DNA from 4 places in the Paenibacillus sp. FSL F4-0243 genome. Region 3 is predicted to be linked to each of the others. Evidence: riboswitches for the same ligand, from Rfam matches in the RefSeq annotation. Region 3 holds a riboswitch; each other region holds the start of a gene.
What was found. Region 3 has a riboswitch for cyclic di-GMP ahead of NSS87_RS01890 (anti-repressor SinI family protein). Riboswitches for the same ligand answer to the same signal wherever they lie in the genome.
Positions count from the first base shown of each region.

Region 1 (7,889 bases), 2.0 Mb from region 3:
CGTAAGCACAATATTCATTATGATGTGAATACTGCTTTTGATATGTATGTTGATAATGTAGAGAATCTGACTAAAGAAGCTAATTATATGTATGAGCACTTCCGTATTGTGCCAGCGACGCTGCCCGCATGGGAAGATTTCCGTGAACCGGTTGTTAAGTTTACTGTATTTACACAGCCAGAAATCCTTGACGAAGCTGAACGTGAATGGCGTACTTGGGCTCCTGAGTACAATATTTTGCGGAGTGGTGAATTTTTCGTTGATTTGATGCATCCCGAATCTTCTAAGGGAAACGCATTAAGAAATCTCGCTGTGAAGCTGGGAATTCCGCAAGAAGAAGTCCTCTCAATCGGTAATTATTTTAATGATATTTCTATGCTTACCTATGCGGGGATGGGCGTGGCGATGGATAATTCTCCTGTAGAGGTAAAAGCGGCAGCGAATGCTGTTACGGGTTCGAACAATGAGCATGGTGTGCGTGATGCGCTGGTTAAATATTGTTTATCCTAATAATGGAAAGCATAAAGCGGACTTGAGTCCGTTCTATGCTTTTTTTGTTATGAAGGAAATAAAAGAGATACATAACTATCCAAAAATAACCCGCCCTTAGGATTAACTAGAAAGGGCGGGACAATAGAATAACTTCTTGTATTAAAGTTTAATTTCCTCGTTCCGGCTAGGATCGCTATATTTATAGATACCGGGGTTCAGTTCGATTTTTTCGTCGAAAGGAATATCTTTGTAGCTATCAATATTAGTTCCTGTAGATATCATGCCCTTAGGTGTAATTTCAGGCACCACTTCTTTGCCATTAATCCGTAACGTAGTTTGGTTAACGCTTCTGAAGCCAGGAGATTTGGATGATGATTCAACAATCAAATTTTCGCCCTCAGTATAGTACGTGAATTCAATTTCTAATCCATCGACATCAAGTGAAGTGAACTGTTTTTGTTCTTTAGGTTTGTTTATTGTGATCCAATTCTTGCTGGTATCACGTTTCTCAATGACAGCATCCTTTAATATAAGTTTCATTGGAACATCAGACCAGTTGTTATACCATTCCGGAGATTCGAATTGAAATAAATGCTGGTAGCTTTCGGAATGATCTCCTTTCAAATTCCAACCCCCAGTGATTGTTTTATCACCTATAACCAACTGAGCGGTATTATAGTGGACAATTCCTTTATTAAGCGAATCATTTTCATCTATTAGAATTTGGATATCCAAAGGGGTAACCACTAGCTGATCTAAGGTTATACCGGTCTTTTCTTGAAATTCAGGACTGTTATACAGTTTCTTAGTGTAAATCGCCTCACTTGCTTTTTGTCCATCTGCTTTAAAATCGAACTTCCACGTACCTGAAATTCGTTTCGCTTCTTCAATGTAACTAAAATGAAGACTAGCTTCCTTCCAATCTGATTCAGTTATATTGAAAACCTGTTCAATAAATAAATCCGATCCTTCGTTAGGCATGATGGTTGGAATTGCCTCATTCTCTTGACCTGCAGTACTAACTACCAAATGTGGGTTACCCCGTCCTAAGTCAGATGGTGATGCAGCGACTTTGTAACGGATAATGGTTTGATTGGAAACTTGTCGAACGGATTCGATTTGAATGCTTGGGTATTGCTTAACTCCCGTATCAATTGTATCTCCTGCTTGATGATTAGATTGTAAGGGAATATTCCGATCACTGTAAAAAATGAGATTCCGTGCTTCAAACCTGTAGTCCTTTTTATCATCCTTTAATGTATCAGGTGTCTCATATACTCCAATGAGTTTCTGGCTTTCAGGATCGTATTCTAAATAACCGTATACCTTTGCCTTGGCACCGGACTCACTAGTCATGATGTTTTTCTCTGTAGCAAATCCAGTATATTGGGATAGATCAGATTTAGTATCAAGTGATAACAGCATTTTCATTTTTTCTCCATCAGTTACAACACCGTTCAAATTCATTGTTACTCCTGAACTGGAAGTTTGAAGATTATACTGTTGACCGATGCCATTATTTAATGCATTGCTCACACTTCGACCACCAATTTTATCCCAATTAATCGTCATACTAGCGAATACAGGAATGGCTACAAGTAAGAGGCAAGAGAAGACAATACTGATAGGAATAACCTTTTTATTAGACCTAGGAGTATTCTGGGAGGAATGCAGATTTCTTTGACGTGTATATGCTTCTTGTTCTATGGCAGTCCACATCAAATCATAATCCGGTCGGGGAATATGTTTATCTTTTTCAATATAGAGACTCATTACTATTCAGCTCCTTTAGTTGGGTTCCACCCATTCTATTTAGTATTTTAAGTCCCTTGTTCAGTCTGGATTTTACAGTTCCTTCGGGTATGCTCATAACTTTAGAGATCTCGGGTACAGTCAATTCGTTTATAAAACGAAGGACTACTACCATTCTGATTTTGTCGGGAAGCTGACTGTATAACCCTTGTAATTCTTTTTTAGTTTCCTGTCGATCCAACCGTTTTTCTACAGGGTTTGATTCCTCAGACCTGGATAGTAAATAATTACGTACTTCTTTCATCCACCCTGTCTTACGCCTTTTAATCACACTGTTGCACTCATTCGAAGCAATTCGTAAAATCCAAGATTTCAAGTTTCTTACCTTAGACTTATCCGCTAAGATAACCTTTACAAATACCTCTTGGCAAATATCCTCTGCATCTGCCTGATTTTTCATTAAGTAGTAACAAAAATAATATACTTGTTCTTTATAGAGCTCGAAAATTTCTCGGTCACACATTTTGCTGCACCCCCTGTCTTTGCTGTTCTCATTAATAAGACTTATAAGCGTATGTAATCGTTCATTTTTCATTTTGAGTGAAGTATTTCTTCTGAGCATCATAGCGAATTTGAATGGAAGATAAGTCGTTTACAGGTAATTATAACCATGATAAAATTAGCGGTGGGACATGCGTCCGTAAGCTAATTAAAACTAATTGAATGTCCGCGTTAAAGGTAAAATCATCGAAAGATGATGACACAAAGCCATGGGTCTAAAGCCTTTCTACAGAAGGAAATGATCGCCAGGCCGCCATAGGGATGTCTTATGATGCATAAAGGATAGCTCTAAGAATATGTAGTCAATTTTGAGCTCTTTTATTATTTCGACCTATACGGCGTTACATTATCGCAAGGGGCCGAAAGGGGAAGTACATGAACAGTTTTTTCAAAACAATAGGCACTAGTTTGGCAGTAGGTGCTTTATTGCTGTCCGGAACGATCGGATGGATGTCTAATCCTGAAGTCGTGTCTGCCGCTACCACAACAGCAGTAACCGCGGATCAAATGATTAGCAAAGTAACGGCAGCCTCTAAAGCAATAAAGAATTTTCACTTAGATGTGATCAAAAAACAGGATATTCAGAGCGGTGGGGTACGTATCAGCAACACTAACACACTGAAGCTGGATATTAATCGACTGCCGAATTTTGCTGCAGCCGGCACCGTTGATAGTAGTCTTTTAGAAACAACGTACAGTCTATATGCCAATGACAAGGAGTTTTACTATCTTGTAGACGGAAGTGAACTGATCGATGAATCTGAAGATGAAGGTTACGACGATGACGGTGAGCCAATCGATCCTGATGCGCAGTATTGGATTGGACTGGAGAAGATGGAGTGGGATTCTTTTTACTCCAAAGGTCAATACGATCCTGTTTCCATGCTTGATTCGGTAAAAAATTATAAAAAATCTATGAAAGTCAGCACTGCTGGTGCTCAGACCGTCCTGCAGTTCACGGTAACCGATCCGACAGCAGCTAAGGGAATAATCAAACTCTATGACCAGGAGAACCTCTGGGATGGTGAGACAGTTCAACCCAAAAGCGTAACGTGGAAATTATTCGTCAATACTAAGACCTGGCAGACGGAAAAACTGACAGTCGATCTGAGTTATGTGCTGATAAGTGATGGAGAAAAGGATACATACAACACGAAAATCGAAGCTAAGTATTCCAAGAATAACAAAGGTACAACCATTGTAAAGCCCGCCGAACTAGAATAATAAGGTCGTTTTCATATGGAGTAAAAAGCGCTGTTCAGTAGAACAGCGCTTTTTACTCCATTCATGACAGTAGCCAACAGGAAGTGAGATATGTAAAAAATAAATAAATATAAAATTGACCTACCAATTATTAGGATTTTAGTACATGCTATTTATGTGATTAATAATCTGAATTAATTTAATAGTGTATGAAATATCATGTTGTAACTATTATATTGAAAAGGTATTATAGGTTAGGTGTAAATTTACATTTTTGAGAATTACTATTCTTTTTAATGATTGATAGGGGGAGTGCGAATCATGTTATCATCCACAGAGCTTAGCAAGCTGAACGAAGTGAATTACAGGGAGGACCGATTAGAGGCACTTAATCATTTTTATGAGGATCTCTGTAATAAGAAAGTAGCCGATGGCTATATTTATTCTCTTAGTCGTTATGGAAAAATATTTGCTAATGGAGCGGGGGGACGCTTCAGTTACGAAGAAGATAGCGACCAAGAGTTGAAAACGGATACAATATTTCGAATCGCTTCTATTACTAAGCTGTTTACGGCAACAGCGATCTGGCAGCTAGCAGATGATGGTGAAATTTTTATGGGGCAGCCAGTTAGTTCTATTCTTCCGGAGTTTGATGCCGATCCTTTTAAGCCGATTACAATTGCTCATTTACTGACGCATACCTCCGGCATCGCACCTGATCATGGCACTATAAGTGATACCTACTATAAAAGTGCATGGTGGTATATTTATGAATCAGAGCTTGGAAAAGAAAACTGGATTAAAGCTGGACTTTCCTATGGTATTCGTTTTCCGGTAGGGACTCAATGGATGTATTCATCGTTCGGATACGTGGTTCTTGGTGCAATTATCGAGAAAATAACAGGTGTTATTGCAGAAGATTACATAATGGACAACATTGTAAAACCGTTAGGCATGACAGATACTTTCTTTGATATACCGCCTGAGAAAGCTGGTAGGATCGCTATTCGTTCGGAAGAAGCCAAGGAATATCTTAAGAAGCTGCAAAACGGGGAAATTACGGATGAAGAACAAAGGTCTGAGGAAGAAATCAAGACTCCCGGAACTGGTGGGGGAATGTATTCAACCGTTAATGATCTACAAAAGTTCGGAATCATGCTGCTTAACCATGGGGAATACGAAGGTGGTCATATCTTAAGTCGGATGGCTGTTCAGAAAATGACCAAGCGGTTCAATTCTGAAAAACTTCCAAACTACGCATGGGGAGATGGAGGAGCAGATAGACCATACGGTCTTGGGCCAGACCTTCGATATAATGAAAGTACATCTTATTCTGAAGGCACTTTTTTTCATGAAGGATGGGGGTCTTGTTCTTTGGTCGTTGATCCGGTTGAACAGCTGATTGCCGTTTGGTATATCCCTTTTCATAAAAATATATGGGACGGTAGAGCGATTTTCGGTACAAACAATGTGATCTGGTCCGGACTCGAATAAGAATAAGATTATATGTTGTGAGATATCAAAGATAGGCAGGATGTGACTTATGTTTGAGAAGATAAAGCACCGCTTTCGCGTTATGAGAGCGGTTGCTTTTGTTACTTATAAGGAATGGAGTGCGTACAGAACGCATTCGATGGTTTCTATTTTTGTAGGCCCGGTATATTTTTTGGTGCAGTATTACATATGGAGCGCTGTTTATAGTGGAGAATCCTCTATTAACGGGATGTCGCTCTCTCAGATGCTCTCTTATTTTTGTGCCACGATGTTGATCAACTACTTGACCATGGATTTTGCCGATTGGAATTTACAAATGCTCATTCGCACCGGGAAATTCATTACGTTCTCTTTAAGACCAATGAATCATATGTTCGATGCATTGTCTCAGAAGGCAGGGCATAGGGTACTTGGGCTTCTATTTGAATTTATACCCTGTTTTATGATCTTCTTCTTTATTTTTCATATTGATGTTTTACCCGCAAATTTACTATACGCAATGCTATCGATAGCTATGGCATTCATGATGAACTTTTTCATCCATTATAGTATTGGCATGGTCGCATTTTGGATGGTGCAATCCTCCAGTATTCGTAACTTTTTCAGTCTTTGTGAGGGGATATTCTCAGGATCACTGATTCCATTGGTCTTTTTCCCAAAATCCTTACAGCTGGCTTCCTTTTTCTTACCGTTTCAAGATACGACCTTTCTGCCTGCAATGGTCTATACAGGTAGCTATACTTTAGCTGATATAACCTTACCTATTCCCCAAGTTTTGTTGTTGCAGCTTGTAGCCGTTATTATTGCCGGAATAGTCTGCCGGGTGCTGTATGCGGTATCGCTTAAGCATTTTACGGGGGTGGGCGCATGAAACGTATGTATCAAATATATAAAACCTGCATGAAGGCGAATATTGCTTCTGCTATCACTTATCGTGTTAATTTTATTCTTAATAGCCTTATCATGCTCATAGGGAATGTGTTGTTTCCCCTAGTAACGGTGTTCATCTATAATTCGAATGCTTCATTTGAAGGCTGGACCTTTAAAGAGGCACTATTAATTCAATCTGTTTTCATTTTGTCTACGGCTTGTGCCGGGATTTTTTTTAACGGAATTATGTGGAATACGATGTCTCATGTAGTAGAAGGGACTTTGGAAGTGGTATTAATTAAACCAACCTCGAGCCTTTTTCTGCTGTTGGCCAGATCTTTTGAGTTCGAAAGTATCGGGCTTTTAGGTGGAGGAGTAGTCATGTTCGTATACGCACTCAGCGGAATCGATGGGATGACCATCGGCTCTTGGTTCTTGTTCCTGTTGTTGTTTGGCGCAGGGCTGCTTGTTATGTTCGGCGTGGCGCTTATTGTGGCAGCAATTTCCTTCAAATGGGTAGCGAATTCCCGCTTGCCGGAGATGTTTGAGAGCATTAAGTCTTTTGGGCGTTATCCAGGGACGATTTTCCCTAAAGCAGTCGTAGCCGTAAGTTCTTTTCTTTTTCCGGTTTCCATGATTGCTTATTTTCCAGCATCTACTCTGATTGGACGATGGGAAGCCTATTTTTTTATAGCGATTATCCCTTGTGTGTTATTTGCTGCCTTCGGAATTTGGCTCTATACGTACATGCTTCGTAGTTACAAAAGTGCCGGAGGATGAATTTGTATGAAGGAGAATTACATTGGACATTATTACCGTCAAGAATTTAACTAAGCAATATGAAACGTATCACCGTGGACAAGATGCAAAAAGCGTATTTAAAAGTCTGTTTCACCGTGAAAAATCGATTATCACCTCTGTAGAAGATCTTTCGTTCAGTGTTGGAAAAGGAGAGATCATTGGCATTTTGGGCCCAAACGGCGCGGGGAAATCTACGACTATTAAAATGCTGACAGGTGTTCTCTATCCCACATCGGGAGAGATAAATGTTCTAGGATACAACCCTCATAAGCAGAAAAATCAATATGTAAAACAAATCGGAGTACTGTTCGGACAGAAATCGCAGTTAATATGGGACATTCCTCCTTTGGATAGCTTTTATATGAACAAGGAAATTTATGATATTCCTACGAATGACTTTCGTACAAGACTAGATCGATTTGTAAGTATGTTTGAGATTGGTGATATTATCACTAAGCCTACGCGCACCCTTTCACTGGGAGAACGAATGAAATGCGAGTTTATTATGGCAATGCTTCATTCTCCGCCAGTGGTTTTTTTGGATGAGCCGACGATCGGGCTGGATGTTATAGCTAAACAAAGAATCAGAGAATTCATTAAGCAAATGAATCAGGAAGGCACCACATTTATTCTAACGACACATGACTTGGAAGATGTGGAGCGTTTGGTGCAAAGAGTACTAATTATTCATCAAGGTAAAAAAGTATATGACGATA
Region 1 covers NZ_CP150151.1:2,463,961-2,471,849, forward strand. Annotated here, with positions in the region: gene NSS87_RS10740 (Cof-type HAD-IIB family hydrolase) at 1-510, shown strand, start outside; gene NSS87_RS10745 (DUF4179 domain-containing protein) at 652-2,265, opposite strand; gene NSS87_RS10750 (RNA polymerase sigma factor) at 2,249-2,767, opposite strand; cyclic di-GMP riboswitch class I at 2,972-3,063, shown strand; gene NSS87_RS10755 (DUF6612 family protein) at 3,181-4,029, shown strand; gene NSS87_RS10760 (serine hydrolase domain-containing protein) at 4,330-5,502, shown strand; gene NSS87_RS10765 (ABC-2 family transporter protein) at 5,552-6,373, shown strand; gene NSS87_RS10770 (ABC-2 family transporter protein) at 6,370-7,152, shown strand; gene NSS87_RS10775 (ATP-binding cassette domain-containing protein) at 7,175-7,889, shown strand, end outside.
Region 1: linked by a shared signal. The riboswitch ahead of NSS87_RS10755 (DUF6612 family protein) and the one ahead of NSS87_RS01890 (anti-repressor SinI family protein) in region 3 are both predicted to bind cyclic di-GMP.

Region 2 (7,889 bases), 130 kb from region 3:
AGTTGTATAATATTTTTTGTTTGACAGAAAAATCAGCCTTAAGCTGGTGTAGCTCAGGGGTAGAGCAACGCACTCGTAATGCGTAGGCCGGGGGTTCAATTCCCTTCACCAGCATCCCAAAAAACCATATTTGGCGCGGATTCTTGAAGTTTGGGGAGTCGCGCTTTTTTGTTTCTTCTACCATTCTTCTACCGAAAGAGTGTCTTTTCCGCTTGTAATGGAGTCCCCAACGACCGGGGCCAAAAGGCAAAAAACCACGTGGTGCGTGAGAGCAACATGCCTGCAGTACTCACGGAGAATTTATTTTTCGATGTGGCAACCGACGCTGCCAAACTCAAAAAAGATGTGGTTATCCAAGCAATCATTGATAGCCATGTGATCGGGATTGCAAAGTACCTAGGGCTGAAAAAGAAGGAAACAGCGAATCAGGGCAACAATGACAATAAAGTGGTAGTACTCGTAAACGGCAAGAAAGAGCAAGTAAGACAGTTAACCTTACAAAGTGAACTGGAAAGTTAATTTGTCGAGCCGGAAGTTTTGGGCGCTGCTGGCCGTTACCGGCGTAACCTCTCATCATAAAATAAAGTAATACGAGCGAGGGGGAGTTTCCTGATGGATGCTTATTGCAGCTGCTTGCGCTACATGAATAGAAGAGTGCGGATTCTGACTAAAGATGGTAGACAGCACGTAGGCGTAATTACAAATGTGGACAGAAATAGTGTTTACTTAAGAACGGAACATAACGGATCTGTGCACACTTCAGCTTTTTTTGGTAATCCTTTTGCTACAAATGACATCTTAACCTTGAGTTTGTTCACTCTGCTGGCTATAGCCCTTATTTAAAAAATCATAAAACCGGGAAAAACCGCCCACTGGCTTCGGCTGGTGGGTATTTTTTTGTTTTTTACGAAATGTCGGATCCCGCAACAGGCCTACTATTTTCGTTTCTTTTTTACCCAAGCACCGATACAAATCCCGCATATCTTAGTTTTGTATCCAATTAAAAAGGAGGAATTGACAAATGGGCGAAGTACGTGGAGAACGTTGTTGCGGCGTTGGTGAACGTGAACGTGAACGTGAACCTGAACGTTTTGTTGGTGGAGCCTTTACATCCACAGGGGCAATCTTAGTGCTCTTTATCCTGCTGGTCATCATTACAAAAGCTTGTATATTTTAAATTGTATTCAATTACAAAGGAGGAGTTAAAATGGGCGAATTCGCAGGAGGATATGGTGGCTTTACTTCTACCGCCGCAATTCTGGTTCTGTTTATCTTGTTGGTAATCATCTCTAAGACTTTGTTTATTTAAGTTTCAAACCTCCCAATATAGCTGCACCTTATTAAATCCGCCAGTACTCATGCTGGTGGATTTTTTTCATACATAATCAAAGACGCACCCTGTCAACCTTAAGTGGTAGGCGAGTATCCCAAATGGATTATGTTGAAATTATGCGGAAGTACCGTACCCTGCCAGTAATGGTGGGGTATTTCTTTGCGTTCAGGCAAATTTTTTTATCAGTGATATAGAGTTCATACACATAACGTTACATCCGTCTAACCTTTACTCAAGTAAAATGGCGGAATGACCCAGTCTCTCTTGTGTGATATTTGGGTGTACACCGAAGACGAGATTCGCCCCGAAGACTATACATCAATCACGTGCAGGCAGGTTGCAGTGCTTACCTTTAGGTAAGTACGTGAACTAAAAGTGCATACTTACGCGATGTCATGGTGGGAGGTATACTCAAGTCCTAAATCTGATTCAAACATGGAGGATACACCAATGAAAACACTTATTGTCGTTACGCACCCAAACATCGAAACATCCGTCGTTAATAAACGCTGGATCGAAGAACTCCGTAAATATCCAGACAAATATACGGTGCACGAGCTGTACAAAGCCTATCCCGATGAAAAAATCAACGTGGAAAAGGAACAACAGCTGATTGAAGCGCATGATAAGCTCGTCTTACAATTCCCTGTCTACTGGTTTAGTAGTCCACCTCTGCTTAAAAAGTGGCTGGACGAAGTATTTACTTACGGATGGGCATATGGCTCGAAGAGTGATAAATTAAGAAATCGAAAAATCGCATTAGCTGTAACTGCCGGAGGAAGTGCAAAAGACTTTAGTGAAGAAGGTAAACTCGGCTACGGGCTTGACCGTATTTTATCTCCCTTTGACACGACTTTTTTGTATTGCAACGCTGATTATCGTTCCTTCTATGCCATTTATGGCACGGAATCTGAGACGGTAGGAAGTACGGATTACTTAAATAAATTGGATATCAGTTCGCAAGGCTATGTTGAATTTATCGAAAATATGTAATTAGATTTGAAGCAAAAAGCAGCATTTTCATTAATGGAAATGCTGCTTTTGTCATAAGTTGTCGTTAAATCATAAAAGGTATGGTTATCTCTTGCGCGGCTGGAACGAAGTTTTTCTCTCCCCAAGTGCACATCATATCCAGCACCGGAATAAGCGATTGGCCCTTCTCGGTCAAGGAATACTCAACTTTAGGGGGAATCTGGGGGAATTCCTCGCGCCTGACAAGACAGTCGGCTTCCAGTTCTTTCAACATAACGCTTAATGTCTTAAAAGGTATTGTACCGATACCCCGTTGCAGTTCATTGAACCGCACGATCTTGTTTTCAGAGAGATAGTAGAGAATAGTCATTTTATATTTACCACTAATAATAGACAAGGTGTAGCCAAAGCTAGTGTCCTTCTGTTGAATGCCAGACGGTATACAGATTTCATCACTCATGGGCTATTACCCTCCTTCAGAAAATATTCAACGAAAAGGCAAACGCCTGTTGTCGCTCCGTACTCAGGTCCCGACTTTATTATGTTTTACAACCTGCTATCAAGTCATCCTGTGAGAACGAATTCACTATATCATTTTGAAACAATTTGTTCAAAGCACTCGTGGCTAACTATCAATCGGTCGATTTTCTCTGTCGGCGAAGCGGGCCTCTTTGGTTGGAAATCAAAAGTGCCAAGCGGATAGCCTAAGCGACGAATTGAAGTTTTTAATGTAATTTTCATGTGAGCATCATCTTATTTTCAGGTTCAAGGTATATATTGAAGACACCAAACACCCCCCAGTGTTTTGTGGTATAAATCTCTCAGGTCTTGCCAACTCCCATGGTAAGGCCTATTTTTTTGTTCGCTAATTAAATGAGGGAGGGGGCAGCTTCTTCGCTACTTCACTTAATCTGATACTGCTCTTCATAGCTCTTAAAAGATGAAATATCCAGACCGAGATATCTGCGCATATGAATGGCAGCTTGGGCAGCGACGATGTCGTTTAACAGCAGCATTCGTTCATGGTATCCACGACATATAAATTTGGCTTCTATCCCCGTGTTAAGTCTGTTCTGCTCATAAACCTTGATTCCCCGTTTTCTCATCTCTGAACGAACATCTCTTAGATCTGTTGTAGCAACTGCTGCGGCTGTTTCAAGAACCTCCAGATAGGGGGTAGGTGTTCGTAAATGTGCAGATAGAATGGCGGAGTCCCGTTCGAAAGCTGATAAAATCATCGGAAGCAATAAATAAGATTTGACCAGCATGTTGTCCCTGCTTTCAGCTCTATTCATGAATCTCATCACCTCTAATGGGAACGTATATTCGTATTCTACCCCGATATTCCAAAAATAATCAATGGTATTTCTAAACAGCTAGTCCAATGTGATTGAATTCACAACTAAATTAGAAAGAATAAAATATATTAAAATTGTAATAATAAAAAATAATGCTTCAGACTTATATAAAGGGAGAATTAGGATGAAAGAGGAAGGAAGTCTCCACCGTGGAATGGTATTTGGTTTGATTCTAAGTATTCCATTATGGATATCGATATTAGGCTTTATAAAGTTACTTTAAAATTGAAGGAAAACCTTTGTGTGAAGCGCCTTTAGGCGCTTTTTTTGTGCTTGCTTACGCGTATGAATATCAAAAGGAATTGATTGACAATTGTAGGAATGGAGCGCTAAACTATTATTAGTTCAAAAGTATTAAAAGTCATAGACGATTATTTAATAGGATGCTTAAAATGCTAGTTCTAATCCGCAAGTCAATACATATATTATCATGATAATAGCAAACCGCCTGAAAGGGTGGGACGCAAAGTCCAGGAGTCTAAAGTGTCTTAAATGCGCTATGACCGTCCGACTGCCATGAGAAGGGAATTCCACTTCTTTTTTGGCGGTCTTTTTTGTTGTTAGGTCCTTTAGAGTTTCTGGTAATTATTCTGATTAAATATAAATCATAGATTTAGGAGGTGTGCTTTTTGAAAAGAAGAATGAAACCGCTGCTTGCACTAGTATTAGCGGGGATATTGACGGTAGGTAGTGGTCTTTCTGGAGGTCATTTGGTAAATGCGGCTGGGGAGGTGCTTCCCTATACTCCTACACCTGTGTTAGGTATTGCAGGGAATTTTAATACTTTTATTTTTGGGGATTTCAAACAATCTAATGATCAGGTTCATGGGCGCCTTGCGGCCAAAGGTAATATTATTTTGCAGAATTACGGCGTATCCAAGGATAATCCAGGTGGAGATGTTCTTATCGCTGGTAATGACATCAGTTTTACTAATGGGACTGTTCATGGAGCATCCGTTTATGGTGGTGTTTTTTCCAGCAACGGTGTAGATCTTAAAGAACCAGCGAGAAAAGGGACTCCTATTGATTTTGATGCTGAAGAGCAATTTCTTATTGGACGTTCTAATGAATTCTCTTCGCTTGCTACAATAGGAACTTTCAAAAAGGAATATGGGAAAATAACGATTGATGCTCCGGAACCATTTAACGTTCTTAATCTTAGTGCTGCCGATTTCGCTGGTGCTAATGGCTTACAGTTTAATATTGCAAATAGCGCCACAGTTATCATTAACGTTAGCGGAAGTTCAGTTAACATTCCAAGCTTTCAAATCTGGGGAGGTAGCCCTAACAAGGTATTATTTAATTTTTATGAAGCTAGCACTGTTGACATTGGAAGTTTAACAATAGAAGGAACTATCCTAGCTCCGCTTGCAAAAGTAACTTATAATTCCGGTGAACTGCATGGGACGCTGATTGCAAAGGGATTTGCTGGTGGGGTGCAGATGCATTGGTATCCATATAGAGGGGAAGAACCACCTCCGACACCAACGCCGACCGTGGCACCAACACCGACACCAACCGTAACACCAACACCAACGCCGACCGTGACGCCAACACCAACGCCGACCGTGACGCCAACACCGACGCCGACCGTGACACCAACACCGACACCAACCGTGACGCCAACACCAACGCCAACCGTGACACCAACACCGACGCCGACCGTGACGCCAACACCAACGCCGACCGTGACGCCTACGCCGTGCGTGACACCGACACCGAAGCCAACACCAACGCCGAAGCCAACACACACACCGAAGCCAACACAAACGCCGAAGCCAACATACACACCAAAGCCAACACACACACCAAAGCCAACGCCGATCGTGACGCCAACACCAACGCCGACCGTGACGCCAACACCAACGCCGACCGTGACGCCAACACCAACGCCGACCGTGACGCCAACACCAACGCCGACCGTGACGCCAACACCAACGCCGATCGTGACACCAACACCAACGCCGACCGTGACGCCAACACCAACGCCGACCGTGACGCCAACACCAACGCCGACCGTGACGCCAACACCAACGCCGACCGTGACGCCAACACCAACGCCGACCGTGACGCCAACACCAACGCCGACCGTGACGCCAACACCAACGCCGACCGTGACGCCAACACCAACGCCGACCGTGACGCCAACACCAACGCCGACCGTGACGCCAACACCAACGCCGACCGTGACACCAACGCCGACACCGTCGCCGGAAGTAACGCCAACACCGTCGCCGGAAGTAACGCCAACGCCAACACCGTCGCCGGAAGTAACGCCAACACCGACACCGTCGTCGGAAGTGACGCCAACACCGACACCGTCGTCGGAAGTGACGCCAACACCGACATCGTCGTCGGAAGTAACACCAACACCGGCACCGTCGTCAGAAGTAACGCCAACACCGACGCCAACGCCGGAGCCTCCGGTGTTCCCGACACCAACACCATCATTTGTAATTGGCACTATCATTGTTAATGATGATCCTGTGCCGCTGGGCCCTGTAGCTTCGTCGACTCCAGTACTAGTACCAACACCAACACCGTCGAGCAATACAGAGGTACTTGTTGATGAGGAGGAGATTCCATTAGGACCAGTATTGACAGTAACACCAACGCCGTCACCAGAGGATATTGCTGTAGTGGATGATACAATCCCGCTAGGTAATCCACCTGTTGATGAACTTCCAAAAACGGGAGAATCAAGTTCAGTCCCTTATTATGTAACTGGTCTAGGTTTTGCACTTATTGGATTGCTAATGAGAAATAGATTCTCGAGCAAGAAATAATAAACGGTGATTGTAGCTTGAATACAAGTTATGCCGTGAAGAATAGTAAAGCCGCTTTCGGGACATATTCCGAGGGCGGTTTTCTTTTGTTATGATTGTTATATTTTGGCGCATTCTAAGTAGATGTTATACTGATTTACAACGGATATGAGGAAAGGACGGGGAAGATGAATTGGTATGGTTCTTCATTAGCGCTGTCATCGTCATAGGAGCTCTGATCTATGCGGGCTTTTTCTTTTATGGAATTGCTATTAAACGAGCACCGAAGGAATTCCTGAGTAATAATCGTGATTTGAAGGTTGATCCCCCGGTTGCCGGGGCTTCTTGGGGTGAGGGGAAGGATTGGATCTCCAGTCAGAGCTTTGAGAATGTGGAGATTACATCTGAGGACGGGCTACAACTAAGAGGGTACTTGCTCCTTTCGGATCGTGCTGAAGGTCGTACGGCGATTCTAGCTCACGGTTATTCTGGAAAAGGGAAGGATATGGGGGCGTACGCCAAAATCTATTACGAGAGACTGGGCTTTAATATCCTGATTCCCGATGCCAGGGGACATGGGGAAAGCGCTGGGGATTATATTGGTTTTGGATGGCATGAGCGCAAGGATTATTTGCAGTGGATTGATTATATAATTGAAAAGACTGGGCCCAGTGCTCAAGTTGTACTACATGGGGTCTCTATGGGTGGTGCTACAGTGCTAATGACCTCAGGCGAAAATCTCCCGTCGCAGGTCAAAGCTATTGTCTCGGACTGCGCTTACAGCTCAGTTAAAGCACAATTAGCCTACCAACTACGGCGTATGTATCGCTTGCCAAGTTTCCCTTTTATTCAAAGTGCGAGTCTTATTACTCGTTTGAAAGCAGGGTATGGGTTTAGTGAAGCGTCTGCCTTGAAACAGGTGCGGAAGGCGAAGGTGCCGATTCTTTTTATTCATGGGGATGCCGATAATTTTGTACCATATAGTATGATGAATGAATTGTATGAGTCATGTCAGAGTCCCAAAGAGAAGTTCGTAGTGCCGCAAGCAGGGCATGGGTTAGCTTACGATATGGATAAGACGGGGTATATAAACGTAGTAACAGCTTTTGTGAATCAGTATGTAAATTAGATGCCCTGAACGTAGACAGCGCCCGATATCCGCTAGGTAGCGGTTATCGGGCGCCTATATTTTTCCACACATGGCATGTGTCCTTATGTAAGGTTCGTACAGCCATGCTTTTTCGTTATATTCATCCCCCGCCGTTCGTGAGTAACGGGTGTCTTAATTCCTTGTTATTTCCAGCAGCCGTGTGGCGAGAATAATCCTTCCAATACGACAAAAGCCCTACCTCTCTTTTGCCCTTGCGGCTCCATTGACCGCGCCAGTGTGAATCGGAATGCTATATTTCGAATTTAGTCTCATAAAAAGGAAAGTTTCTGCAAGAAAACATGAAGCCTCTG
Region 2 covers NZ_CP150151.1:544,802-552,690, forward strand. Annotated here, with positions in the region: tRNA gene NSS87_RS02400 (tRNA-Thr) at 43-114, shown strand; gene NSS87_RS02405 (N-acetylmuramoyl-L-alanine amidase) at 169-519, shown strand; gene NSS87_RS02410 (hypothetical protein) at 613-843, shown strand; gene NSS87_RS02415 (hypothetical protein) at 1,022-1,177, shown strand; gene NSS87_RS02420 (sporulation protein YjcZ) at 1,208-1,309, shown strand; gene NSS87_RS02425 (NAD(P)H-dependent oxidoreductase) at 1,784-2,326, shown strand; gene NSS87_RS02430 (helix-turn-helix domain-containing protein) at 2,391-2,765, opposite strand; gene NSS87_RS02435 (hypothetical protein) at 3,208-3,600, opposite strand; cyclic di-GMP riboswitch class I at 4,092-4,182, shown strand; gene NSS87_RS02440 (collagen-binding domain-containing protein) at 4,293-6,449, shown strand; gene NSS87_RS02445 (alpha/beta hydrolase) at 6,622-7,557, shown strand.
Region 2: linked by a shared signal. The riboswitch ahead of NSS87_RS02440 (collagen-binding domain-containing protein) and the one ahead of NSS87_RS01890 (anti-repressor SinI family protein) in region 3 are both predicted to bind cyclic di-GMP.

Region 3 (7,889 bases):
TTGATTCAGATATAAAAGAAGGTATCCCTAATGCGAAGCTTTAGGGATACCTTCTTTATATTCTTAAGTCGAAAGATCGATCAGGGTTAGCCTTCCAGCAGCAGGGCTTCTGGATCTTCCAGCAATTCCTTCACTTTGACGAGGAAGCTAACCGCTTCAGAGCCGTCAACGATCCGGTGATCGTAGGAAAGGGCGATATACATCATTGGACGGTTAACGGTTCTTTCTTCGTCCAGCGCAATTGGACGCAATTGAATCTTATGCATCCCTAGAATACCTACTTGAGGGGTATTCAGAATCGGGGTAGATAATAGGGAACCGAATACACCGCCGTTGGTGATAGTGAACGTACCGCCTTGAAGCTCGGAGAGACTAAGTGTATTAGCGCGTGCCTTGGAAGCGAGTTCGCCAATCTGACGTTCGATTTCCGGGAAGCTGAGGCGATCTGCGTCACGGACAACCGGAACCACCAGACCTTCCTTAGCTGCAACGGCAATACCGATATCGTAGAATTTCTTAACGATCAGATCTTCACCGTCAATCTCTGCGTTCAGCAGAGGGTAGGTCTTCAGCGCACCGATCACGGCTTTGGTGAAGAAGGACATGAAGCCTAGTCCTACTTCATGCTTCTCTTTAAAAGCATCCTTGCGGCGCTTGCGGATGTCGAGGATCGCTGTCATGTCCACCTCGTTGAAGGTGGTCAGCATGGCTGCGGTCTGCTGCGCTTCTACCAAGCGGCTGGCAATCGTGAGCCGTCTGCGCGACATGCGCTTGCGCTCCACGTTCTTGCCATCCTCCGGCGCGGCTTTGCTCGCTGCCGGCTTCGCTGGCTCCGGCTTGGCTTGTGCCGCCGGAGCTGCCGGTGCAGCGGCCTGTGGCGCTGCTGCACCGTGACCCGACACATCGGCCTGACCAATCCGGCCGATAGGGTCACGGGCGCTAACATCGCCGAGGTCGATGCCGCGCTCCCGTGCCAGCTTGCGTGCGCCCGGCGATGCCAGTGCAGCGGGGCTTTCGCCACCCGCTACAGCGACTTCGGGCGCTGCTACAGGTGCGGCTGCTGCGCTGCCGCTTGCCGGTGCCGCTTCAGGCGCTTTGCTCTCAGCGGCCTGCGGCGTACTGCCACTAGCGGCTCCGATGATGCCGATGGCTTCGCCAACGGCTACGTTCTCGCCCGCTTGACGTAGGATGGAGGAGATGACACCCTCCACCTCCGCACTAATTTCTAAATTGACTTTATCCGTCTCTAACTCAGCAAGCACATCACCTTGACCTACCGTGTCGCCTTCTTTAACCAGCCATTTGTAGATGGTTCCTTCGGATATAGATTCTCCCAGATCGGGTACTAAGATTTCTGACACAGGCCGTTACCTCCCCAAACATAATGGTTTACGCTATTGTGATACCGTCCTCTTAAGAGGACGGTACAGCTGTTTGTACTTGTGAATTTGCTTTTAGGGCCTCTGAAACAATTCTACGCTGTTCAAAGCTATGAACATCTGCATAACCACTCGCAGGGCTGGAACGTTCAGGACGTCCGATATATCTCACGCTAGTGTTTTGCGGTGCGATGGCCCGTAACCGTGGTTCGGTATAACTCCACCCGCCCATATTCTTCGGCTCTTCTTGCACCCAGACAATTTCCTGAAGGGATGTGAAGGAGCTTAAGTGAGCACTCAGTTCATGTTCTGGGAACGGATAGAGTTGCTCAAGGCGCAGTACATGTAGCCATGACCAATCTTTGTCTGAAGCAGCTTCTAGCTCTGTTTGGATGTCGATAGCTACTTTACCGCTGCAGACTACTAGACGTTTGACCTCACCTGGCTTCTGGCCTAGCAGGGGCTCTGCTAACACAGGCTGGAATTGTCCGGAGGCGAGCTCAGTTCCGGCAGATGTGCTGCGCGGATTACGAATGAGACTCTTCGGTGTCATAATCACCAGTGGTTTAGCGTCTTCCTGTCCACATAAAGCAGCTTGGCGTCGCAAGACATGGAAATATTGAGAAGCAGTGGTCAAGTTAGCAACGGTCCAGTTCTCTTCCGCGGATAACTGTAGGAAGCGTTCCAATCTACCACTGGAATGCTCGGGTCCCTGTCCCTCGTAGCCATGCGGTAACATGACGACGAGATTGCTGCGCTGCGTCCATTTCGCACGTCCAGCGGCAATGAACTGATCAAATATAACCTGACCTGCATTGGCGAAGTCGCCATATTGTGCTTCCCAGATGACGAAGGTTTCTGGTGCGAACACATTATAACCATACTCAAAGCCTAACACAGAAGCTTCAGATAGCGGACTGTTATATACGCCAAAGGAAGCGCGAGAATTACTTAGCTGATGAAGCGGAGAGAATAATTCTCCTGTCTTGCTGTCGTGCAGCACCAGATGGCGGTGTGCGAAGGTGCCGCGCTGTGCATCCTGACCGCTAAGTCGAATTGGCGTTCCATCCTTCAGGATGGTTGCGAAGGCGAGGGACTCAGCGAGTGCCCAGTCGACCTTTTCACCCTCATTCAGCGCGTCCTTGCGACGCTGCAGAATTCGCTCCAGTTTCGGATAGACTTGGAATCCATCAGGTACGCTCAGTAGCTCACGATTAATCTCTTGCAGACTGGAGATCGGTACGGCTGTAGTGCCTGCCGCTGAGCGATCTGTATGAAGAGGAATGAAGGCCTTTGGTTCTTTTTTCTTGTGATTGCCTTCCTTCATACTATCGTACGCACGTTGCAATACGCCTTCTGTTTCAACGTGCATCTTTTGTACATCTTCAGCTGTAAGAATTTTTTCACGCTGTAGCCGCTCCGCATACACCTTGTAAACGGTTGGATGATTGCGTACCTTACCGTACACGATAGGTTGTGTAGTTTCAGGATCATCCATTTCGTTATGTCCATGACGACGATAGCCGATGAGATCAATAACGAAATCCTTTTTGAATTGATTGCGATATGCACTAGCTAAACGAACGGCTGATATACAGGCCTCAGGATCATCAGCATTGACATGGATAATTGGAATTTCATATCCTTTGGCGATGTCACTCGCATAATGCGTTGAACGGGAGTCTTCGCTTTCTGTCGTAAAGCCGATCCGGTTATTAACAATGATATGGATCGTCCCGCCATTCTGATAACCTTGAAGTTTGCCAATATTAAGTGTTTCTGCAACAATCCCTTCACCTGGAAAAGCAGCATCGCCATGCATCAGTACCGCCATAGCTTTACTGGTATCAATCTTCGGCAATCCGGCTGTGCTCCGATCTTCTTGAGCAGCACGAGTGAAGCCTTCCACGACAGGATTGACGAATTCCAAGTGACTTGGGTTATTCGCTAGTGTTATTCTTGTGCGTACGGTTTCTCCTTCACGGACAGCGCGATCTGCACCCAGATGGTATTTCACATCACCCGTCCAGCCATAGTTAATGCCTGTAGAGCCTTCGGAAGGGAAAAGCTCCTTGTTCGGAGAATGATGAAACTCTGAAAATATAATGTCATAAGGTTTGCCCAAAATATGTGCAAGAACGTTGAGGCGACCACGATGCGCCATGCCCATCAGAATATGCTCTGCGCCGTCATGCGCAGCAGCGCGTACGATTTCATCCAGCATCGGTACGAGTGCGTCATTGCCTTCCAAGCTGAAACGCTTCTGACCCACAAAGGTTTTGTGAAGGAAGGTTTCAAATTGCTCTACTTGGATCAGGCGGTTTAGCAGCTCTTTACGTTCTGCATTATTTAAAGGCGCTGGTGAGCTTGTGGATTCTGCCTGTCTGTTCAACCATTTCAGTTCTTGTTCTTCATGCACATGCCCGAATTCATAGGCGATTGTCTTGGTGTAAGCCTGACGCATACGCTGAACTGCATCCCATCCGGTATGCACATCATTCGGCGCATTCTCCCAAATGAGCGTGGCAGGTAGTGCGAGCAGATCCTCACGAGTCAGCTCATAGGTTTCGAGTTCAAGATATTTAGCCATGGGATTGTGATCGCGCTCAAGCGGATCAATATCAGCGGCCATATGGCCATATATACGAATATTAGCGATTAGCTTGGAAGCTCTTACTGCCTTTCTAAGCCATTCGGTGTCTCCCGAAATGCGAGGCTGTGGAGCCGGTTCGCTATCCGGTGTTAGGGGTGGGGGACCCGAATTTGTAAAAAGCTCGCGATAATTATTCTCTACGGTGGAAGGATCTTTCACAAACTGTTCATATCTTTCTTGAATGTAGCCTAAATTGGGTCCGTAATACTTACTCCAAATGGATTCGTTATAGGGCTCTTTGGCTGCCATGAATACATCCTCCTTAACGGATGAACTCCATACGTGACATTTTGTGTCAACGCTTACTGGAGCTGTGATGATTGCGGTTTCATTTCTCATCTTATTGTGCTACTTTCCACACGTGTAATCAATTCATTCTTTCGTCCAATACGTTCGCAAAATGGTATGGGTTAGCTTGTTCTAATGAAAAGAACGCTGTTTCTTCTCATTACCCATTCCTAAGGCCCACTAAAATGATTCTAATATCCTTATTTTTAACTAATAGGGAAGGAAGTATCATTATATTGGCTTAATTAATTTTATGAATGGGACGAGTATCGTGTTAATAGGACAAGATATCGCACAAAAGCGCTTCTATTTTTTGTTTTTTAATGGAAAAACTAATCAGAAATCGACACACTTTTCCACTTTAGTATAGTATAATGTTATTGCAGTTAGCGATTTTCATATATTTCAAAGTAGATCCTTTCGTGTAAAGGGTCCAGTAAAAGGTAAACCTGCCGAAAGGCAGGGGCACAAAGTCGCGGGTCTAAGGTAGAAATACTATGACAGCCGGATTGCCTGGGGACGTAAAATCTTAGGAGGAGATTTTTTGGACAAGTCCAACCAGGGAAGCAACAGAGAACAGCAGGTCATTGATCTAGACGTTGAGTGGGTACATTTATTATTAGCAGCTAAGAAGGCTGGCATAAAGGCAGATGAAATTCGTCGATTCTTTCATGAGAAGACTGTGCAAGCCGTGCAGTAATACATTTAGTGCGTTATATTTTGAAAAAGGGCCCAGCGATAACTCGCTGGGCCCTTTTTCAAAATATAAGAAAGTATACAAGATAAATAGTCCTTATATTTTACTAGAATATAAAACGCCTTTGCAGTCCATGTTAGGAGGGCGAAGGCGCTTATGTTTAATAGTATGAGTAGAAGAGGATCTTATCAGGTCAGGTGGAATATTAATCCTTCTGATCAAGGCGCCATTTCTGGTAGTCCAGAAACTCCTTGAATTCGCGTTTGCTTATGCCTGAGGCCATAGCTTCCTGCACCAATCGGAACCATTCCGAATCTAAAGGTGACTCCTCAGCATCATTAGGTTCTCCATAGAGCAAAGCGTGGATAGATACCTGAAGCGCATCGGCGATCTTTTCGATAAACTGGATTGAAGGATTGGATTGGATGTTTCTCTCCACATTGCTAAGATACGACTTAGCAACATCCGCTCTGTCCGCAAGCTCAGATAGGGACAATCCCTTTTCTAGGCGGAGATGCTGGATACGTTGGCCCATATTTTGTGACACTATGCTGACGCCCCTCCGTAATTTTTGTTATTAGTATAGCAAATATCATTAAATTCGACAAAGTTTATTGTAAAGAGAAGAGCAGCATCTACTTATCCGCTTTCCGGAATCAGGATCTGCTGCTCTTCGAGTATTATATTAAATTATTCTATTAATCTTAGTAATCTTTTTTAGCACCTTGTTTAGCTACGAAATCCCATGTCAGGGTTATGCTATCGCCTTGGAAAATATTTTGATCTTGGTTATTTTCCACAAATTCGAATTGGACGGAGAAGCTGTCATTGGTGCCGGCTTTAATACCAGATGCTTCGGTGAAGAGTTGATCCCAACCAGTATTTTTTACGAGATCCGGATGTTGAGATTTTAAATCAGCAAGCGTAGTTTGATAGACTACATCTTCAGGAGAAACGACGGTTCCTTTATCGTTATTTCTAAGGAATTTGACCTTAATGAATTGGGCTAAATCCAGGTAGTTGTCACCTTTAGCATCCGTAATTTGAGTGGAAGTGTTCAGAATAATAGATCCGATATCGAGCGAACCATCGTTTTTCAATTTGAAGGATTTGGTTACAGTATCACCTGGTTTTAGGTTTGGAATATTTACGATAACTGAAGGGTCGGAGTTCAAATCGAGTGTACCTGCAGCAAATGTAGCAGTGCTTTGTGCAGTGTCACTAAAGTAAGCGAAGGTTCCTCCACCAATCAATGATAAACCCAGTGCTGCTGATGCTACGCCAAGACCCAATGTTTTTTTGATACCCATAATTAAAATTCCTCCTCGGTTTTTGTGGTTTTTTTTATAAAAGTTATATATTGTAACTTCCGGTTCGTAAGCGGAAGCGGACAATCAACGAATTACTGTATTTCAGTTGGGGGTGGAGAGGCGGGCAGTATAGCAGCATTTTTCTTTTCGAGTGCAGCTACAGCCTTCCATGACGAATACAGAGCATAGAGCAGGAGCATCAAGCCTGGTACGATCATGAGCATGACACTTCCAGCTTTGGAAACTGCGAAATTCATAGCGTAACCTACGTAAGGTACGGTGACCCCGGTATACTCAGCTACAACATTCGTGGAACTGGTAGGGTTCATATCAGGCGCATCATTGTTATCGCCTTTCGTGCGATACATGGCTTCACCAGTAGCGTTGTTCATTGTTGCTTCTACAACACGGTGAGTAATGAGCAGGTTTTCTTCATTTCTAAAGGTGATCACATCGCCTTTTTTGAAGCGATTCATATCTCCTCCGGGTTTTAAAGCGACAATCGATCCGGTTTGAATCCCTGGTTCCATCGAACCTGAGAGTACCGATTTGATCTGGTATCCGAAGAAGGCAGGTTCACCGCCGGAGGCCTTTGATAAAACTACGGCTACCACCAGCAGAATGAATATCACAAGCATGATGCTCGATAATGTATTGTTGATCATTTTTTTAATCCGCATATTATTCGCCACCTTTAACTTGTTGAGGGTCCGAAGGGGCTGGTGTTGCTACCGGTGGGGAAGTGGTTGTATCTTCCGCTTTTGGCGCCTCCTGAGGAACCGCTTGCTGTGGTACATCTTTTGGAATCGTTAGCTCTTCACCAATTTCCGGAACGACCGGGTTAGTGGCTGGGGCTTCAGGCTGTTCTTTATTTATGTTCTCTGGAGCAGCTTCACCTGTCGGTGGAGTCACTTCCGATTTTGCTTTCTCCTCAGCTTCAGCTTTCGCTTTGTCCTCGGCTTCTTGCTTTTCTTTTTTCTCAAGTGCCAAACGTTCTTCTTCTTTCTTCGTTTGTTCCAGCGCCTCTAGTCGGGCTTTCTCAAGTGCTTCCAATTGTTGTTCACGGGTTTGACTGATCAATTGGAGCTGACTCTGAAGATTGCTGATTCCTGAAGTAGCCGATTCTTTAAGACCATTCATTTCAGTATTGAGATTTTCATAAGTGGAGGTAAGTTCGCTAGAGATATTGCCGGCCGGCTGACTAAAAGGAATCAGGAAAGGTAACGGCTGCTGAAACGCCTCGTTGCGTAACTCGGGTTGTCCATATACATCACTGGTCACTACCGAAGCAAATGGAAGCCCGATGTCGTGTATGGAGTTTAGATATTGGATGACTCCCTTTAAGGAAGCATTCAGGGATTCAGAGATTACACCGCTTTGATTCAGGCTGCTTTGCAGCTCTCTGAAGAATTGTTCATCCTTGATTTCTAGACAGTTTGAATCTAGAGAGGTCATATATCCTCCAATCTGGAATAGGACGGCTGCTGCTGCGTTCAGCTCTCCATTGATTTCGTTCCAAATTTGGCTGTTGGTGGCCAGTTGCTCATTCACGCCATCGATTT
Region 3 covers NZ_CP150151.1:419,504-427,392, forward strand. Annotated here, with positions in the region: gene odhB (2-oxoglutarate dehydrogenase complex dihydrolipoyllysine-residue succinyltransferase) at 87-1,361, opposite strand; gene NSS87_RS01885 (2-oxoglutarate dehydrogenase E1 component) at 1,414-4,281, opposite strand; cyclic di-GMP riboswitch class I at 4,753-4,837, shown strand; gene NSS87_RS01890 (anti-repressor SinI family protein) at 4,865-5,020, shown strand; gene NSS87_RS01895 (helix-turn-helix domain-containing protein) at 5,223-5,552, opposite strand; gene NSS87_RS01900 (TasA family protein) at 5,722-6,327, opposite strand; gene NSS87_RS01905 (signal peptidase I) at 6,420-7,007, opposite strand; gene NSS87_RS01910 (hypothetical protein) at 7,009-7,889, opposite strand, start outside.

Region 4 (7,889 bases), 680 kb from region 3:
ATCGCCTCCAATGAAGGCGGGCCGGTAGAAATTGTAGTTCAAGGTGAGACAGGGCTACTGATAGAGCCTGGTGACGCGGCGATACTGGCAGATTCCATTAAATGGATGCTGGATCACTCAGAGGAAAGACGGCGGATGGCGGACAATGGGATGAAACGAGTGAAAGAGCATTTTGTTATCGAGAATACGGTCAAGGACATCGTTGACTACTATAAAGGTTTGTTGGCGGGCACCTGACAGATGCTATGACGCGGTAATTCTGAAGATGATGCTCCATAAAACTTTGAGGATGATTCACATGAAAATTGCGATAGCGCACGATTACTTAATCCAAATGGGCGGCGCGGAAAGAGTGGTGGAAGTCTTTCATCACATGTATCCCGAGGCTCCAATCTACACAACGGTTTTTAACGGAAGCCGCCTTACTGACAATCTCAAAGATGCGGATATCCGTGCCTCCTGGCTGCAAAAGATTCCGGGGGTAAAGACCAATTTTAAAGGGGTGCTGCCACTTTATCCAATGGCCATCCGTGATTTGGACTTTCGCGGTTTCGATATCGTCCTGAGTTCCAGCAGTGCTTTTATGAAAAGTATTCAAGTTCCTAAACATACGTTTCATCTTTGTTACTGCCATACGCCTATGCGCTTCGCATGGGATTATGACACCTACATGGAACGTCAGTCGAATTCCGGGCTGTTCAAAAAAATGCTTAAGGTATACATGCAGCAGCTCAAAACGTGGGACCAACGGACTTCCAAAAATGTGAATCAGTTCGTAGCCAATTCATCAGTAGTGAAGACGAGGATTCAGAATTATTATCACCGGGATGCAGATGTCATATTTCCACCGATTAATACAGCCCGGTTTACAAGCTCTTCAACCATTGGTGACTATTATTTAATTGTATCTCGGCTTGTTTCCTACAAGCGGATTGATCTGGCAGTAGAGGCTTTTAACCGTAACGGACTTAAGCTTTATATCGTAGGGGATGGACCAGATCGCAAGCGTCTCGAAGGCATGGCTAAGGATAATGTATCGTTTCTGGGCCGGCTAGAAGATGAGCAAGTGACTGGAATGATGGCACAGTGTAGAGCGTTCATTTTTCCAGGAGAAGAGGACTTTGGAATTACACCGCTGGAAGCGAACGCTGCAGGAAGACCGGTAATTGCTTATCAAGCAGGTGGGGCACTGGATACTATTATTCCTTATGTAAATGGTGTGTTCTTTCAGCATCAAGAAGTGGAGGATCTGCTTAAGGCTATTTATGAGGTAGAGTCCTACGCTTGGGATATCGATCAAATCATGGAGCATGCACGTAAATTCGATGAGCAGGCGTTTATGGTTAAGTTCAAGCAGTATGTTGAGCAGGCCTACGTCAATTTTCTAAAAGGAGGATGATTGTATGAAGCTGACAGTAATCGGTACTGGGTATGTGGGTCTTGTATCTGGCGTGTGCTTTGCACTGGGCGGACATCATGTCATCTGTGTGGATAAGGACGAGGAAAAGATTAAGAAGCTGAAACAGATGGAATCGCCCATCTATGAGCCGGGAATCGAGGAACTGATTGAACTGAATCTTCGTGAGGAACGGTTATCTTTTTCTGCAGATCTTCAGGATTCGGTGCGGCATTCAGATATTATCATTCTTGCTGTAGGTACGCCATCGCTGCCTAATGGTGAAGCTGACTTAACCTACATTGAGGGTGCAGCTGCTGAAATCGCTAAAGCGATGGAAGGGCACAAAATTATAATGACTAAATCTACAGTTCCCGTAGGGACAAATGAGAAAATCTCCAAAATGCTCTCTAAGTTTACCCATCATTCTTTTGATATCGTGTCTGCTCCCGAGTTTTTACGTGAAGGGTCAGCGATTCGCGATACCCTCCATCCCGACAGAATTGTCATTGGTCTTGATAATCCAGAGCTGGAACCAACCATGCGCGAGCTTCATAAGGGTTTCACTGAAAATGTATTTGTAACAGATATACGCAGTGCTGAAATGATCAAATATGCTTCAAATGCATTTTTGGCCACGAAGATCTCCTTTATTAACGAGATCGCCAATATTTGTGAAAAAGTGGGAGCTGATGTAACCGAGGTAGCACAAGGAATGGGTATGGACCAAAGAATCGGGTCATCCTTCCTGCAGGCTGGCATCGGTTATGGAGGCTCCTGTTTCCCGAAAGACACTAATGCACTCATTCAAATTGCGGGCAACGTCGATTACGAATTCAAATTATTGAAATCTGTAGTCGAAGTGAACAAGGGACAACGGTTTATGATCATCTCCAAGCTGCATGAATCACTTGGCAGCCTGCGCGGTTCGACGATTGGGATATGGGGGCTTGCTTTCAAGCCTAATACTGATGATGTCCGCGAAGCTCCAGCCAGAGAGATTGTTGAGGCACTGGTTGCTGAAGGGGCAACAGTCAAACTATATGATCCAATCGCAGCTACAAATTTCAGGCAGCAATATGATCATCCGCAGCTTCGCTGGTGCAATCTGCCAGAGGAAGCGGCTGAGGGCAGCGACGCCGTATGCCTCTTGACCGATTGGAGCCTACTCAAGGAGATTGATCTGCATCAGCTGGCGAAAAGCATGCGCAATGGGGTGCTGATCGATGGACGCAACGTGTATTCCAAGGAGCAAATCGAGGGTACCGGCCTCGTTTATCATTCTGTCGGCCGCCCACAGATGGGTGGATTGAGCGGTTATTCTGCTAGTGTGGCTGGAGCGGTTTAATCTAAGTTATATTGATTGAACTTGTGTTTTTTCTATTTAGGGATGAGCCGTGACTCCAGAGAATGTTTGGACTTCCAGCCGCTGTTGTCTGCAGATTTCCTGATTTAACCGCTGATAGCGGTAGAAATCCGCAGACAAAGGCGGACGCTATCGCTCTTACAGTTCCAAAATTCCCCTCCGCCACTTCGTTCCCTTATCTTAAGTTTCTAAGCAATTTATAAAGTTAGGTACTCTGATTATATACCGCAGTAGCAGATAGTCTTGCGCTTGTAGTTGCACTTGCGTTAGCTGCTGCCTCCCCCGGAGCAGAAGCGAATCTTTAGAAAAACGTGCTTGCTTCTGGCTGGTACAGCCCGGTACGCACGGATCAAGTATTAAGAAGAAGTTGGTTAGGTTAAGAACGGAAAGGGAATTTGGAACTGTAGAAACGGAGTGTTCGCCTTTATCCTCGGATTTCTACCGCGAGAAGCGGTTCAATCAGGAAATCTGAGGATAACAGCGATCGGAAGTCCAAAATCCCTTGGAGTGGTTTCTACCTAACAAAGATATAGCTTTTAATACAATCCATTCTAGCTACCACCAAACGGAAGCCAGACGTTTTGATAACAATTCAAATATGCTCGATTTCCATAATTCAAGGAGGGTTCATTCTATGAAAATGGTACTTCTATCAGGCGGTTCAGGTAAACGGTTATGGCCGTTGTCCAACGACTCACGTTCAAAGCAATTTCTAAAGGTACTTGAAAGCCCTCAAGGTGAACCAGAATCCATGGTACAACGTGTCTGGAGACAGCTGGAGGAAGCAGGGATGGCAGAATCATCTTATCTGGCCACCGGCCGCGGCCAAGTAGAAATGATACAAAGCCAACTGGGAAGTCATGTGCCGATTATCGTTGAACCGGAGCGTCGGGATACTTTTCCGGCTATCGCCTTAACAGCTACCTATCTTTATTCAGTGGCAGGTGTTTCTCCAGCGGAGACGGTAGCAATATTGCCTGTTGACCCTTATGTAGAAGCATCCTTTTTCGATACCATAGCTATGCTTGAGGGGACCATGCTGGAAAGTGGAGCAAATCTGGCACTAATGGGTGTTGTTCCTGAACATGCCTCAGAGAAATACGGATACATTATTCCTACCACCGAAGAGGCGGGGGAAAATGGTTTTATGAAGGTGAGTCACTTTCAAGAGAAACCAGACCGCATACAAGCAGAACAGCTCATCGAACAAAATGCCTTGTGGAATTGCGGAGTGTTTGCCTTCCGCTTAGGGTACTTGTTAGATATTTTGCAGCGTAAAGGGTTGCCTTTAGGATATGAAGAATTGCAGAAGCAGTATAAGCTATTGTCTTCCATCAGCTTTGATTATGAAGTGGTGGAGAAAGAAGAACATATTGTAGTACAGCCGTATGATGGATTCTGGAAGGATCTTGGAACGTGGAATACGCTGACAGAGGAAATGAGCAGCAAGCATGTAGGAAAAGGTTTTGTAACGGCGGATTCTGAGGGGACTTGCTTGATTAATGAGCTGGATATTCCGATTACGGTAATTGGTGCGAAGGATCTGATCATTGCGGCTAGCCCGGATGGGATTCTAGTTACCCATAAAGCTGAGAGCCCACGGATTAAAGAAGTGCTGAAGACCTTTGAACAAAGACCGATGTACGAGGAACGCCGCTGGGGCCATTACAAAGTTATTGATTATGTGAAATATGATGAAGGCAATGAAGTGCTGACCAAACGGATTTTTATATCCGAGGGGAATAATATCAGCTATCAATTACATCGCAAGCGTAGTGAAATTTGGACAATCGTCAGCGGCGAAGCAAGTATTGTGCTGAATGAGAAAAAACATAATGTGAAGGCTGGGGACGTGGTACGTATACCGGAAGGGACGAAGCACGCGATCCTTGCTTTGACGGATGTCGAGTTTATAGAGGTACAGACGGGTTCTGAATTAGTAGAAGAAGATAACATTCGTATTACTTTAGACTGGAATGATATAGAACTACAACAATTCATTTCATAGGTCTAACCTATCTATTTAACCAATCCAAAATTTCTTGAAACAGGTAAATTGACTCAATTATCAAAAAAAGTCATAAAAACACTAAATATATCATTAATTGTCGTCGATACTTACGGTAAGAGAGATTATTTCTCTTAAATTGAAAAGGCAAACCTATCGAAAGGTAGGGACGCAAAGCTATAGGGCCTTCGAAAGAGTGGCAGCCTGGCTACCGAAAGGGAGATTATTTTGAAAGCTTACCGTACGTATCGATTATTTGGCGCATTTCTGTCACTCGTCTTGTTTCTGACTGCACTTCCGCTTACTGTTGGAATTTCGCCGTCTGTTGTCATAGCTGCTTCAAATTCTGGAACGCCAGTTACCCCAGGAGCCTCACCTGAAGCCGTAAAGCTGCTTAACTATTTTTACTCGATCTCAGGAAAAGGTATTATTGCTGGTCAACATGACTATTTAGAAAGTCCAGATGAAATTAACAATATGCTGAAGGGAAGCAGCGGACAATATGCCGCTCTTCACGGTTATGAACTGGGCGCGATCAGCGGTCAGTCAGAAGGAACGATGGCCTGGCAGCGTCAAAATGTGGTGAACAGCGCGATCAACTGGAATAAAGCGGGCGGGATCGTAGCTATGACTTTTCATGCTAACCTGCCGGGCACCTCTTATGACTGGGATAATGTGAAAAAAACACTTAGTCAGAATGAGTTCGATAGTTACGTTACACCGGGTACCAAGCAATATAACAATCTGATCGCTGAGCTTGATAAGGTGGCAGTCTCCCTAAAAAGCTTGCGCGATGCCAATGTTCCGGTGCTTTGGAGACCCTATCATGAAATGAACGGGAACTGGTTCTGGTGGGGGAAGAAAAATAACTTTTCTAAACTTTGGAATATTATGTATGACCGTTTTGTTAACGTTCATAAATTAAATAATTTGTTATGGGTATGGAGTCCGAATGCTCCCAATGTTTGGTCAGATCCTTATGCGCTAACTTATCCAGGTGCTGATAAAGTAGATATTCTGGCAGCAGATATATACGAAAATGATTACCAGCAAAAATACTATGACAGCTTGTTGAGTCTAGCCGCAGGCAAACCGATTGCGATCGGGGAGAATGGTGAAATGCCTAATCTGGAGAAGCTTCAGCAATCACAAAGTAAATGGACGTATATGATGAGCTGGGGAAAAATGCTTTACGAGAATAACAGTGCAGATACAATTAAAACATTTATGAATAGCAACTATACCTTAACTAGAGATAAATTAAATACTAGTCTGGTACCGACACCTAGCGCTGCACCAGCGCCGGCACCTCCCGAAGAAGAGGGTGAGGCAGCAATTCCTCTTGTGAAGGGGCTTGCAGGAGAATATTACAACAACATACAGCTATCGGGAACAGCAGCTCTTACTAGAACTGATGCAATTATCGATTTCAATTGGCGGCAAGGATCGCCGGATGCCGCCCTCGGGATTGATCGTTTCTCCATACGTTGGAGCGGTAAAATTAAGCCATTATATGATGAGCAATATACATTTTACACTACCTCAGATGATGGCATCCGTGTGTGGGTGAATGGGCAATCCGTGATTGATAGTTGGACTAAGCAAAGTGGTACTGAGCGTAAGGGTAATATAACGCTGAAGGCTGGCCAGCTATACGATATCAAGGTGGAGTATTACGAAAATGAAGGCGATGCGAGAGTCCGCTTGATGTGGGAAAGTACTAGTCAAGCTAAAGAGACAGTTCCAGCAAGTGCACTTTATCTTCCGGATGTCTCCTGATTGATGAAAATTAAAGGTCGATCCTTAGTGGCTCTGCGTTATTGCAGAGCTACTAAGCTATAGTCCTCATTAGGTCAGAAGACGATTGTCCGATAACAGGTATGTTTATTTAGCACCTGTGGAGGCAGTACAGCTACCGAAAGGAGGATTTATTTGCGTAAATATTATAAGCAAAACAGATTGTTGTTTACTATATTACCGGTGTTTATTATTTTTTCCTTGCTGCCTTGGGGAGAGGTTAAGGGTCTTCCGAAGGCTATGAGTGTTTCTTCCGCTCTTCCTCCGGCTATACCAAGCAATCCATCAGCTTCTGAAGAAGCCAAGCAACTGCTGAGTAATTTGGTGAATCTACGTGGCAAAGGAATCCTGTCTGGCCAGCATGATTATCTAGAAAGTCCAGATGAACTGGTTCATAAGCTGAAGAATACATCGGGACAAAATGCCGTTCTACATGGTTATGAATTGGGGGCAATTAATAATCAACCCGAAGGGACGATCGCAGAACAGCGACAAGCTGTTATAGACAGTGCAATGGAGTGGCATCAAGAGGGTGGCATTGTAGCCATGACATTCCATCAGAGTTTGCCGGGGACTTCTCCGGAATGGTCCAATGTAAACAGAAGTCTCAGTCAAGAGAAGTTTAATACTTATGTTACGCCTGGGACGGCTCAGTATAAGAGTCTAATCTCTGATCTAGACGAGATCGCTGGCTATTTGGGACAGCTGCGTGATGCCGGAGTTCCAGTCTTATGGCGACCTTACCATGAAATGAACGGCGGTTGGTTTTGGTGGGGGAAAAAGGACAATTTTTCAGCGCTTTGGAATATTGTCTATGATCGTTTTGTAAATACACATCAACTGAATAATCTACTGTGGGTGTGGAATCCGAATGCGCCGAATGAATGGGCAGATCCTTATGCTGCATATTATCCCGGTGCGGATAAACTCGATGTTCTGGCTGCGGATATCTACAATAACGATTATAAGCAGTCCTACTATGAGGATCTGCTCGCACTTGCTGATGGTAAACCTATCGGAATCGGGGAGAGTGGACAGCTGCCGAACCCGGAAATATTAACCGAGAAACAAAATAAATGGGTCTATATGATGACCTGGGGAAAATTACTGACAGAAAATAATACGCTACAGTCAATTAAAAGCTTTATGAATGACTCGTTTATAGTATCGAGAGAGGATTACGTTCTCACAACAGGAGGCCCTTCGATAGCACCGGTAATCCCGGTAACCCTAGCGGGTTTAAATGGAGAATACTATAACAATACTGATTTAGAGGGAGAAGCGGTACTTATCCGCGATGATCGTAAGATTGATTTTAATTG
Region 4 covers NZ_CP150151.1:1,094,890-1,102,778, forward strand. Annotated here, with positions in the region: gene NSS87_RS04760 (glycosyltransferase family 4 protein) at 1-237, shown strand, start outside; gene NSS87_RS04765 (glycosyltransferase) at 299-1,399, shown strand; gene NSS87_RS04770 (UDP-glucose/GDP-mannose dehydrogenase family protein) at 1,404-2,744, shown strand; gene NSS87_RS04775 (sugar phosphate nucleotidyltransferase) at 3,397-4,770, shown strand; cyclic di-GMP riboswitch class I at 4,907-4,986, shown strand; gene NSS87_RS04780 (glycosyl hydrolase) at 4,999-6,549, shown strand; gene NSS87_RS04785 (glycosyl hydrolase) at 6,703-7,889, shown strand, end outside.
Region 4: linked by a shared signal. The riboswitch ahead of NSS87_RS04780 (glycosyl hydrolase) and the one ahead of NSS87_RS01890 (anti-repressor SinI family protein) in region 3 are both predicted to bind cyclic di-GMP.